4 regions of the Desulfosporosinus paludis genome follow, and region 3 is predicted to be linked to each of the others. Evidence: riboswitches for the same ligand, from Rfam matches in the RefSeq annotation. Region 3 holds a riboswitch; each other region holds the start of a gene.
What was found. A riboswitch is a leader RNA that binds a small molecule or an ion and turns the genes downstream of it on or off. The one in region 3 is predicted to bind cyclic di-AMP.
Positions count from the first base shown of each region.

Region 1 (3,120 bases), 2.0 Mb from region 3:
AGAAGAAGCTTTTATTTCTTTTATAGCTCAATTCTATCTGGAACGAAAAGTTTGGCCACAGGAGATCTTAGTTCCACCTTTAGAAGCCCAGGCTTTAACTAGTCTTTTCCCAATCTCAATTCCTCAGAAAGGCAAAAAGAGGGATTTAGTCCTTATGGCTATGTCCAATGCCCAAACCACACTCCATGAGCAGATTACTCTTGAAGTACGCCAACAATCGGAGAATCTCCAAGCTCTTACGACACTTGGAGATCTTTTGAAAATCCCTGTTCCTCGTCGAATCGAGGCTTTTGATATTTCGAATACCGCCGGTACTCATTCTGTGGCCGGTATGGTTCAGTTCATTGAGGGTAAGCCTCAGCGCAACGGATACCGTAAGTATAAAATTCAACCGATGGAGACTTCCGATGATACTGCTTCCATGGGGCAAGTTATTAGGCGCAGATATGCCCGCCTTGCTTCAGAAGACGGCCCTCTGCCCAACCTGATCCTAGTTGACGGCGGCAAAGGGCAAATACATGCAGCCTTGAAAGAATTAAACGAGCTTGGCCTAGCAATTCCCGTAGCCGGAATGGTTAAAAATGACCACCATCAGACCAATGAGCTTATGGATAGTACGGGTAATTCCCTTCCTCTGCCGAGAAATCATCCAACGTTCTTGTTGTTAGGCAGAATTCAAAACGAAGTTCACCGTTTCGCCATCACCTTTCACCGTCAACAACGTACTAAAAATATGACACTGTCTGCGTTGGACGGTATCACTGGAATTGGTCCTAAACGTAAGCAGCATCTATTACAGCATTATTCTTCGCTTGACGATATCCGACAGGCTTCCGTGGAGGAACTTCAGTCAACAGGACTCCCCCAAAGTAGTGCTCTGGCTATCTTCGAACATTTTCACCCGTCGCCTTCCCAAATTTCAGCGCAAGAGGAGAGGTCTATCCCATGATTTTAAATTACAGAGTGGAACTATGCCGGAAATGTTATTACAAACGTACCCAGCAATGTGTAATGACGGATTCGTATATTCATAATTCAAGGCCTTTCTCTACAAAGCCAAGCGGAGAATGTATTCAGTACAGGCCCATTCCTTGGCTGCCACGTTGTTAAGAGAAAGAAAACTTTCCAAAATTCGAAGCGGCTACAACAAACAAAACGGAAGCGTCTTTCTTTCACTGTGAAAGTGAAAGAAAGACGCTTCCGTTTTGTTGTAACCAAAGCCAATAAGATATTAAACTCTAATTGACTCGGCGAGCCCCTAGATAACGAGCCGAGTAATAACTATCACTCAGGCTCGTAATACGAACACCTGTATTCGAAGCATGAACAAAGCGTCCGCCGCCAATATAAATACCCACGTGGGAGGCCCCTTGAGCATACGTGGAAAAAAACACTAAGTCACCCGGTTGCAGCTGACCACGGCTGACAGATGATCCAACGTTGAATTGTTCTGAGGCAGTCCTTGGCAGAGAAGTATTAGATCCCATATAAACATATTGCGTAAACCCCGAACAATCAAAACCACTTCGGTTTGTTCCTCCAAACTGATAGGGAACACCCTGCAGGCTTAAAGCGTGATCAACTAATACTGAACTATCCGATCGTGAGATTTGTTTTGAGGACGTGGCTGCGACTTGAATGGGTCTAGGGCTATTGGCGACTGCCTGGGCTGTTGGTTGAGATTTCGCAAGTGATGTTGCAGGTGTTGAATCTATCTCCTCCAGAGAAGATAAGGAACTCGGTTTCCACTGTAATTGTGTGCGGACAGCTTTAGGATAGGATCTCGTTTTTACGAGAATCGAAGCCACGGATCTTGGGCTGGCTGAAGCAATTTGGGTTGTAGCGAAAGCTGGAAGGCTGCTCGCTAAAATCAAACCCGCCAAGACTCCACTTCCCAACCACATCCGTGTAGATGAGGCAATCAGCAAGAAGAAATCCACCTTTCATTAGCTTACGAGGTTAGTTGACGGATTCGGGCCAAGGTGTAAGCCCTACACGAAAGTTCGTGATTCACCCCAAAAGAATCCCCCGTTCCTAACAAGTTAGGATTCAGCTAGTTATATATTATATATATAGAGTCTATTCGCCATCATGTCTTAAAAATCCTGCAAAAAACCATGGAAATATCTCCCTTGAAAATTTTTTTTAAAAACAAACGCCTCTCAAATTTGAGAGGCGTGCTTTCCATTAGGCCTTAGGAAGCTAAAGAGTCAATATTGAGGCTTAGGTCAAGTAGGTTTTCCCACTGAGTTCCTTCGGTTTCCCGTCAGGCGATTTCTCCTTTTCCTCAGCCTGGAATGTCACCATCACCAGAACTTGATCACCACTTAGTCCCCACTTCAATCCCCATTAGTTGACGTTCTAGAAGTTTCCTTAACACTCCTAGACAATCTAGCCTCTTTTGCAGAAAAGCATTTCCGGCAGTCTGAAAAGTATCGGCCAACACAATCCAGACCTTTTTTAGCCTTCCCAACTTTTCCACCTCAAGGCAGGCTACGCTGCACTAAGTTCCTTCCTAATGCAGGTTCTACCCTAAGCCGTAGCTGTTGCAGCCACGCACTTAGGCCTCCACGGAAAAGGGTCACGCCCGCATGCCATTGCGGATCCCCCTCATCCTTAACTCCCAGCAGCAACCCTTGACTGGGCGTCGAAAGCCACCACCAGGAACTTCATCGGTATGCCCTCGGCGGATTATTAGGCCCGCCTTCGATTGCCAATCGTGCACTAGAATAACGCTCCATAACCTAAAGGAAAATTAATAATGAAATTACATTGCTTATTGTACCCGATTACTATGAGTTTGTAAAAATCCTTTTGGCTATCTATACGCTAGAGTAATTGAGTATAACCATTAATAACGGTTTTTTTGGCCTTAAAATCTAATTATTTTACTTTAAAATCCTTAAATTAACCATTTTGTAATCTTAAGGCTATTTAATTTGATAAACTTGTAATTGGAGCAGGAATTCGACCTCCACGCCGGACAAACATCCTGGATGAAAAGGGGTGAACATCCATGACTGGAGCTCCGCCCAGTAACCCTCCGAATTCTACACGCTCCCCAGCCTTTTTGCCGATAGCCGGGATAATTCGCACTGCGGTTGTCTTTTTATTGATCAT
Region 1 is NZ_CP144211.1:4,556,064-4,559,183, reverse strand. It holds gene uvrC (excinuclease ABC subunit UvrC) at 1-949, shown strand, start outside; gene VZF35_RS22650 (C40 family peptidase) at 1,239-1,925, opposite strand; cyclic di-AMP (ydaO/yuaA leader) riboswitch at 1,933-2,065, opposite strand; gene VZF35_RS22645 (PFL family protein) at 2,935-3,120, opposite strand, start outside.
Region 1: it holds a riboswitch for cyclic di-AMP, as region 3 does, so the genes downstream of both, VZF35_RS22650 (C40 family peptidase) here and VZF35_RS13110 (hypothetical protein) in region 3, are expected to answer to the same signal.

Region 2 (3,120 bases), 170 kb from region 3:
GATGGGTTAATTCTTGCCGGCTTAAGAATCCCTATCTCATCATAGTATCTTAAAGTTCTAGTGCTTACACCTGCGATTTGAGCTAGCTTTTGCACTGTGTATTCCATGTTGCTCACCTCCTGACAAAGTCACTATACACCTTTACGCTGCGTCAATGTAAAGAGATATTTTAAGAACTATTTTGCTTTTTAGCCATCGATTAACAGGAATTACACTCTCTCAATCATCTTAATATAGTTTTGCCTTGGCGCAACGCTCTTATAGGCTGGTCTGATGATTTTCCCCGCATTGACGATTTCCTCAATACGATGAGCACTCCAACCTGCGATTCGGGCAATGGCAAACATAGGCGTAAACATTTCGACGGGAATATTAAGCATTCTGTATACGAAACCGGAAAAGAAATCGATATTAGCACTGACACCTTTATACATTTTATTCGATTTCGAAATCACTTGGGGAGCAAGTCTCTCGACGGCTGCGTAGAGTTTAAATTCATCTTCAAGCCCTTTTTCCTGCGCGAGTTGAGCAACGTATTCTTTAAGAATTACCGCCCTTGGATCTGAGATAGAATAAACAGCATGGCCAATCCCATATATTAAGCCCGAATGATCGAAGGCATCTTTCGTAAGGATCCTGTTTAGGTAGCGTTCTATTTCTTCATCATCTTCCCAGTCCTTCAATTGGCTTTTAATATCTTCGAACATCTGGACAACCTTAATATTCGCTCCACCATGCCGTGGCCCCTTAAGTGCGCCTATGGCCGCAGACATTGCTGAATAGGTATCTGTGCCAGTCGAGGTCACTACGTGGGTTACGAAAGTTGAATTGTTGCCTCCACCGTGTTCAGCATGAAGTACTAGGGCTAGATCAAGTAGTGTCGCTTCAAGTTTTGAGTACTTGCTATCCGGTCTCAACATTGAAAGGATATTCTCAGCTGTACTTAATTCCGGGCGAGGGCTGTGAATATAGAGACTTTGATTTCCATGATAATGGGATAATGCTTGATATCCATAGACTGCCAAAGAAGGGAAACAGGCAATCAAACGCAAACATTGTTTTAAAACATTGTTGATGGAAGTATCATCCGGATTATCATCAAAGGAGTATAAGGCTAAAACACTTCTCGCCAGAGTATTCATAATATCTTTACTCGGCGCTTTAAGGATGACATCGCGTGCAAAATCTTCAGGAAGTCTTTGATAACTGGCCAGAAGTTGTTCGAATTCTTCCAGAACTCTTTGTTTCGGGAGATGTCCAAAGAGTAATAGATAAGCACACTCTTCAAACCCAAAGCGGTCTTCCCTTATAAATCCTTTGACCAAATCCGCAATATCATAACCGCGGTAAATTAAACGACCCGGTACTTGAATGATTTCACCTTCATCGAGAATGTAAGAATGAACTTCACCGATTTCAGTTAAGCCAACCAGTACACCTCTCCCGTCTAAATCCCTGAGTCCTCGTTTCACCTGATATTTACTATATAATTCGGGATTCATAAAGCTGCTTTTTTTAGCAACCTTACTTAAATCGTCAAGGACTTTCTCGTCAAACTGTTCTAAATTGTAATTTTGCATAAGACTATTCCTCCCCTAAATAAAATAAGCCCAGACAACGTCTGGGTTCAGCTAACGCAAAAAGCCAAGGAATAGTAAAGCAAAGCTACAGCAGCAATGCTTGTTGTCCTTCCTTTCAACGCTTACGAAGTTAGCTGACGGATTCGGGTCGAAAGTAACCCTACTTTCACATATTATCTGTGAAAGATTCACCCCAGAAAATGGTTCCCCCGCTTCTAGACAGAATTAAGCGATAGTGGATATTAAGTTAAATTTAATTAGCTTCAAAGTTTGTCACATAAGAAAATATCACTAATTATACCATATATTTTATGCTTAATCAATTAAGTAATTTATTCACTTTAAGTAATGTATTGAAGTGAATTGAAATTCATCTGAACTCTACCTGAATTAAGCCTTAATGTTTGCTTAAGATTATTAGCTTGAATTTAACATATTAACCTTGGGGTGAAATTCTAAAGAAATTAGGTATTTGTAAGTAAATATAATTGTTTAAAAAAGGTATTTAATGCGAAAATGTAGAAGGTATATATAACTTGAGGTTATTCGAGCATTTTCGATATTATTCGCTATAAGAATTTAATTTTTCCGAACCTCGACGGAATCTATTACAGCAGCTTTAGGAGTGATCCTTTTGAAGGTCAGGCAAAAAATTTCCCTAGTGGCAGTTTCCGGAATACTCTTTGTAGTACTAGTTTCCATGATCTTACTTAGAACTCTGTTTATGGTCTATGCAGAAAAATCAGAAAATACAATCATTACTCAAGATTTTAACCGTGCCATGTCAATTATACATCACGAAGAATCTTCCCTAGAAAACTCAGTGAAGGACTGGGCTTATTGGGATGATACATTCCGTTATCTTGACGGTACTTACAACAATTATGTCGATGTAAACCTTCAAGATTCAACCTTCACTTCTTTAAACCTTAATTATATGGGTTTTTTTGATCTTAAAGGGGATACCGTTTTTGCAAAAACCTATGGAATTGATGAAGCAGCAGAAAGTTCCTTTAAAGAAGAATTGTTTCAGAGTTTGCAAACGGGAGAAAACTATCAACATTTGCTATCTAGCACTACTCCTATTACAGGGCTATTGATGATTTCTGGAAAACCCTTGTTTATCTCCATATCGCCTGTTACGACATCTGACAGAAAATCTCCTAATGATGGGGTTATAGTCTTTGGCAAGTTCCTTGATCAAAAGTTGTTAGATTACCTAAAAGAGGTCTTGATGGTAGATATCAAGTTTGATACTCTACAAGATCCTGAGATTTACGAATTGTTAAAACAGGATAATCTAAAGGTTCCCTTTAAGGACTCTATCTTTTACATCAAGAAGACAACTGAATCTGTTGAGAGCTTTGCTCAAGTTCTTAATGTGTACAATAATTCTAAGATTTTTATGATACTTAATACCGGAAGACCCATGTATCACGATGGATTGGTTATCATCAAGTATTCGAGTGCGGCGTTTATTACAATTTTCCTCGTTATTACTGGCCTAAGCTTGTTTGTCTTAGAACTTCTAGTATTCCGC
Region 2 is NZ_CP144211.1:2,765,998-2,769,117, forward strand. It holds gene VZF35_RS13865 (MerR family transcriptional regulator) at 1-107, opposite strand, end outside; gene VZF35_RS13870 (citrate/2-methylcitrate synthase) at 210-1,580, opposite strand; cyclic di-AMP (ydaO/yuaA leader) riboswitch at 1,684-1,822, opposite strand; gene VZF35_RS13875 (HD domain-containing phosphohydrolase) at 2,215-3,120, shown strand, end outside.
Region 2: it holds a riboswitch for cyclic di-AMP, as region 3 does, so the genes downstream of both, VZF35_RS13870 (citrate/2-methylcitrate synthase) here and VZF35_RS13110 (hypothetical protein) in region 3, are expected to answer to the same signal.

Region 3 (3,120 bases):
AAGATACCGGCCAGATATTTCAAGAAGTCCTGCTGAGCCTGAACCTGACTGTTTGATCGCTGATCAGGCGGAACACTCCACGCGCTGTCCGTTTGCTGGAGCAAAGCAAAGTTTACCCGTTTAGCTTCCCGTAACAGTTCCTGTTGAATCTGATCGTAGGTTACCTGCTTAACCACAAAGCTGGAAAATATCATCACGACAATAAAAGCTATGACAAAAGCCGTGACATTAGTAAACAATATCCTGGTGTAAAGATTTTTGTTGAATTGTTCCTGAAGTAAACGTTTAATACTAAGCCAAAATCGATGCAGGGCTCGGATTACCAATTGAAGTTTTTCCCTGCCCTTCTCCAGATAAATATTCACAATGTGGTCTCTCCCCCTTTGGCAGGAGGTGTAAACTGGTATCCCACACCCCAAACGGTTGTTAAGTATTCAAACGGCAAAGATGCCAGTTTGGTCCTTAACCTGCGGATGTGGACATCAATCGTCCGCTGATCACCGAAGAAATCATATCCCCAAACAGCAGCAAGCAGTTCCTCCCGGCTGAAAATCCGGCGCGGATTCAGGGCAAGGTAATAGATCAAATCGAATTCTTTGGGAGTGACTTCCACTTTTTCACCATCAATCAAAACTGTCCTGGTATCCGCCAGGATTTCCAGCCCCGGATATTTCAATTTCCAATACGTTGCTGTCTCTATCGGTTGGGTACGGCGCAAGACAGCTTTTATTCTGGCTACCAATTCCCTGGGACTGAAAGGTTTGGCAACATAATCATCGGCTCCCATTTCCAGTCCCAAAACACGGTCTGCTTCCTCCCCCTTGGCTGTGAGCATGATGATAGGAACCATCCGTACCGCCCTTAAATTACGGCAGAGCGTAAGCCCGTCCTGACCCGGAAGCATGATATCCAGGATTACCACATCAGGATTTTCCCGGTCGAATACGGCGAGAACCAAGTCGCCGTTGCTCACACCAATAACTTTAAAACCTTCCCTTTCACCATATAATTTAACCAGTTCCAATACGTTTTGGTCATCATCAACCAGCAGTACCTTACCACAATAGGTCATTTTTTCCTCCCTCGGCGGTAGCCTTTATTTTTACAATCCTGGAGTTATTATCGAAGGTACATTTTGATATGGATTTCCAACTATCTCGCCAATCCCAACATCAATAATGTTTCGCTTTAAAGAGCTTCCTGCTTCCACCAGTTCGAAACCTGCTATGGATTTATTCCAAATCACTTGGTATATAACCGATGAAATGTTAATAATATCACCTTCATAGACATTACTACCCTTGGCATCAGACAAACCCGTCCACTGCAGCAAGTCAAATTTTTCAGCCGGTTCCCACGAACAACCGGGCACACTTACAGCGAAAGGAGCTAAAGTCTGTGTATCAAATGAAATGGCTTGAGGCTTAAACATTTTTTGCCTAACCTTATCCCAAACTCGAAATTTAATTTCTTTCAATTAACTGCCTCCTTAGGACCTCCATAATGTCTCAATTTTCCAAATCCGGCTCCACAAAATACCCGTCTCGCTCCTGCGTATATTCGTTTTTATTTAGCTTTACGAGATATTCCCTTAAAGATTTAACTTATACCGTTATTTCATCCAAAGATTCATATCCTGAAAGGAACCGGCAATATGGCAGTTCTTAATAAGACGGCCCCGAAACTGATAGCCTAAATCGGGAACATCTGCGGGCAAGGCCCATATCCATATCTTGCTCAATCCATTGTGCCGGGCGACTGCAATCAGGCTCTCCGCTAATTTCCGTGCTTCGATCCCTGCTTGGTATCCATTTACGACCAAGCGCTCATTTCGCTTATCTAGCACAACACTTGAAGTTCCCTGAGTCAACGCGCTACGCATTAGTTTTCCTCCTTTCAAAATGCGTAAAAGGGTCCCGCGTTAAAAAACTAAACGCAGGACCCTTTTTCAGAAGTTTTTCTCTTGAAAGCGCTTACGAAGTTAGCTGATGGATTCGGGCTAAGAGATAGCCCTACCGGCCTAAGCCGGATTCACCCCAGAAATATGGGTCCCCCGTTTCCACTAAGTGCGGAACTCAGCGCGTCTTTAGCTATTTAGTTGGAATGGCTGACAACCGTTGTCGGTATTATAAGTTGGCAGCAAAGAATATGTCAACCTTTTGTAGCCAGGAAAATACTTCCTGTACTAGCTAGGCGTTAAAAAGATAAGGACAATTCGCCTCCTTTCGAGCCAATTATACCGGAGGCATATTAAATGGCATTTACCAAACTATGAAAGTGTTTTGCGAAAGTGTGAACAAATGTTACAAGCCGGAGATTATACAAGAACAACTTATAAAAGCATAAAAAAACCAACAGTTTCCGGGAAATAATAGCCCGAATCGTTGGCATAGTCACTGGGTTATTGTTTGTCTGAAATATTGTTCTGCTTACCTCATTTTCTTTATTGTTTTTCTATTAAATTTATATCAAAGTAATACTATTCTGGAGAACTGGGTATTTTCTCAATAAGCGAAAGACAGCTTTCTAGATTTATTAAATGCCTGCACCCACCCTTAAAACAACCTGGGGGTACGTAAGATATAGTGTGTACGTACAACAAAGGTTTTACAAAAAGGGGATTGAAAAGGTATGAAAAAGGCTCAAACAATGAAAAAAGAATGGCGGCTACTGTTACCTTGGCTTTATTAACACTTCCGCTCGGAAGTACTCTGGCTCTTGCTGATGCGGCTTCTGCCACATCAACTTCTGCCACAAGCACAACGACGACAAGCACCGGCTCTGCTATAAATGGAACTACCGGTACAACGACTACGGTTGTTGATGCAAATGGCAATCCCGTCGCAGCGGAAAACTGGTTCACCGAATTAATCGGAAAAATCCAGCTCTTACTTCCCTTTGGCCCGGCCAAAAAGGCTTTAATTAATGAGAATCAAGCCCTGGCAAAGCTGGAGGAAGCGAATAAACTCCTTCAAAAAGGAGATCAAAATGGTGCAGAAAACTGCTTTACCGAATACTCAAATAAAATCTCCCAGGCTCAGGATTTTGTCAATCAGATTAAAGATCCAAACTCTGATGCGGCTAAAACTCTTGCCATAGCCCTGTCAAACGTTAATACCA
Region 3 is NZ_CP144211.1:2,594,955-2,598,074, forward strand. It holds gene VZF35_RS13095 (sensor histidine kinase) at 1-365, opposite strand, end outside; gene VZF35_RS13100 (response regulator transcription factor) at 362-1,072, opposite strand; gene VZF35_RS13105 (YopX family protein) at 1,103-1,477, opposite strand; gene VZF35_RS13110 (hypothetical protein) at 1,613-1,882, opposite strand; cyclic di-AMP (ydaO/yuaA leader) riboswitch at 1,956-2,091, opposite strand; gene VZF35_RS13115 (DUF5667 domain-containing protein) at 2,661-3,120, shown strand, end outside.

Region 4 (3,120 bases), 1.8 Mb from region 3:
CACCAAGAGCTAATGACAGATCACCAAACATTTCAGTTTTAGCAATTGGTTCGTTAAAATCAATTCGGAACTTTGCCTCCTTTCCTCCATAATTTACAACTTCTCCATCCCAAAACTTAACTTCAAAGGGGTCTGCAAATAGATTTTTCATAAAATTCCGGTAAAATACCTTGTCTAAGTTCATAGTTATCCCCCCTAAAAACTAATAGTCATTAAGGTGCGCCGAAGATCACCATTTTATTCTTGTATTGTAAATTTTATGAAAAACCGAATAAAACTTTTTTCGATCGGGCAGCACTTTTTTATACTAGTCAGAGTATAACTTCGTTAAATACTTTCTACAGGTCCCTTCTCACCATCCTTGGCTTCAGGGACACTCGGCCATCCATGGCCTGCGCATAACTAGGCACTGCCTGCGCCAAGGCTATCAAGTGCGAAGACAATGTCTTCGGACACCAGCCAAGTTTTCTTTATTTGTTTTCTATCGTTTAATATCTGTGACATCCATTGTCACGACATAAGCAGATGGATCGGATTCGCGGATGAGCTTCGTTAATTCTGTAAACCTTTTTTTCTTAAGCACGATTTTCAACTGGGCTTTTTCTGCACCGTTTAAGCCATATCCTTTCGCTGTAGTGACTCCGAACCCACATTCCCTTAACGTATCCGCCAGGCTCCACTCATCATGCTCAGTGACAACTAAAGCTAAAACGCTGTCTCTGGAAAGCTTGTCATCAATGAGCATACCAACATAGTTGCCCGCTGCGTATCCACAGGCATAAAAGAGGAGAACCGTCGGCTGATTGACATACTTAAAGGCTTGAGAAGCCCCCAGGGTATACACAATAATTTCTACAAAGGCGATCATTGAAACGACTAACTTTTTTCCCCTGATGATTGATTTAACCCGAAGAGTATCTAAAGAAACATCAATGATTCTTGCAAAAAAAATTAAAATTCCCAAAATGATCAACGAATTCGCCACCTTATAATTTTTTCGCTCAAGCGTCAGAGAACATTCTATCATCTAATCATAGAATTTAAGTATATTTATCAGCTATATTTTTTATTACCCTATTACAATTAACTCCAAGTAAATTGCCAAGTATTACAAAAAAAAAATTAAAGGACATTTGCATATCCTGTCGAATACTTCTTAATGATATGTCGACGAAAGGAAAAAGAGAGCTTAATCTGGATTCTATCCGGAACGGGGGATTTATTATGGGGTGAAACGCGTATAATACGCGAAGGGCTTACACCTTCTTGCCCGAATCCGTCAACTAACCTCGTAAGCTGCTGAGAAAGGTGAAAAACATGCAATTGTTTCCGGTTCTGTTACGATTCAAAGGTTTGGTACTTAGCCGAATCAAACATTTCAATTGGACTCAGAAAAAGAAGCTTATGTTTCAAATTTCCCGCAATCATTTACAAGGGATATCCTGGAAATCGCCGAAAGTAATCGTCACGTTATCTGTTACAATTCTTTTATCTGGCGGGCTCACCTTTTATCTTACGACAACGACCTCTGCTGCTGCAATCATGATCAACGGTCAACAAATTGGTTTGGTCCGAAATGCTGACACAGGTCAAAGCCTTGTCGAATCGATTTTGAAACAACAAGGCCAGTCATTTGGGCTTGTTGCTAAAACGCATGACATCATCACTTATGATAATGTCAGAGTTAAACCAACGGTCTATCTTGAATCCGCTTTGAACGAAAAGGTATTAGAGGATAACTTAAAGTATTATCTTGACGGTTATAAGTTAGAGGCAGACGGTGCTGTTATAGCGGTATTGCCAAACAAAGAAGATGCCGATAAAGTTCTAAAAGAATATCAAGATTATTACGTTAAGCCTAGTGATGAAAATAAAGTCGCTTCCGTAAATTTTGATGAAAAAATTAGCATCGAAAAAGCTGAAGCCCAACCCGATCAAATGGTAACTGTTGATCAAGCTTACAAAGTTTTAATGGATGGCAAAATAACAACCAAGGATTACACCGTATTACCCAATGATTCCTGGTGGCTTATCGCTCGCAAGAACGATATGTTGACTGATGAAGTATTAGCGGGAAATCCAGGGACAACTAAAGACACGAAGTTAAAGCCTGGCCAGATCGTAAAGCTTGTTGATTCTACGCCCTATCTTACTGTTGTAAGTAAGGGAACTTATTCAGGCTCAGAAACAATTCCCTTCGATGTCGTTACAAAAACTGATAACAGTTTAGGATACGGCAAAACGAAAATCCTTACCACGGGGAGTAATGGTTCAAAATTAGTTACATATTCCTATATCCAAAAAAATGGAATCGATGTAACGAAGCAAGTATTAGACGAGAAGGTCACACAATCTCCTGTCAATCAAGTAGTCGCTAAAGGCTCTGGCAGTCAGCCCATTAATGTTGCTTTTGCAATTTCTCGTGGAGGTGATGGTTCTTCAAGTATCGTAGATCGCGCCTTAAGTTTACAAGGATCGCGCTATGTTTTTGGCGGAACATCTCGCAGTGGCTTTGACTGCTCTGGTTTTACTAAATATGTTTATGCGAGTTCAGGTATATCTCTTCCACGCACCTCTTATGCGCAATTCGCTTCCGGAACTCCAGTCAATCAAAATGATCTGCGTCCAGGTGATCTAGTATTTTTTACAACCTATTCCAAGGGTGCATCTCATGTGGGTATCTATATCGGCGGAGGTCGATTTGTACAAGCCAGTAATCCCAGTAGTGGAGTTGAAGTATCTAGCCTTAGTGATAGTTTTTATTCTTCCCGCTATCTCGGAGCACGCAGGTATTAATTCTGTAATAACGACACTTCAAAGAGTAATGGCGTATGCCATTACTCTTTTCTTTTATCTTTAAAATAAACTATTTTTCCTCGTTTAATCTTAATTCAGGGCCTCGATATTCTCGCTCAATAATTTAAGTTGGCCGTTAGACACTTTCCAAACTGATTCAGCATTAGCTACCGAATTGGCATGTGCGCCGACTGAAATCCTCTGAATTCCACGCAGTTCGCATATCCCATCCCCGTTTACTTCCGGTTTCAGAACGCTGAATCCATCTACGAGTACCATAGGATCTTGCAATAACTCACCTTTTTCATTGTAAATACCAAGTCT
Region 4 is NZ_CP144211.1:776,265-779,384, forward strand. It holds partial or broken gene VZF35_RS04080 (class I SAM-dependent methyltransferase) at 1-184, opposite strand, end outside; gene VZF35_RS04085 (DUF2179 domain-containing protein) at 482-973, opposite strand; cyclic di-AMP (ydaO/yuaA leader) riboswitch at 1,177-1,313, shown strand; gene VZF35_RS04090 (NlpC/P60 family protein) at 1,405-2,796, shown strand; gene VZF35_RS04095 (hypothetical protein) at 2,887-3,120, opposite strand, start outside.
Region 4: it holds a riboswitch for cyclic di-AMP, as region 3 does, so the genes downstream of both, VZF35_RS04090 (NlpC/P60 family protein) here and VZF35_RS13110 (hypothetical protein) in region 3, are expected to answer to the same signal.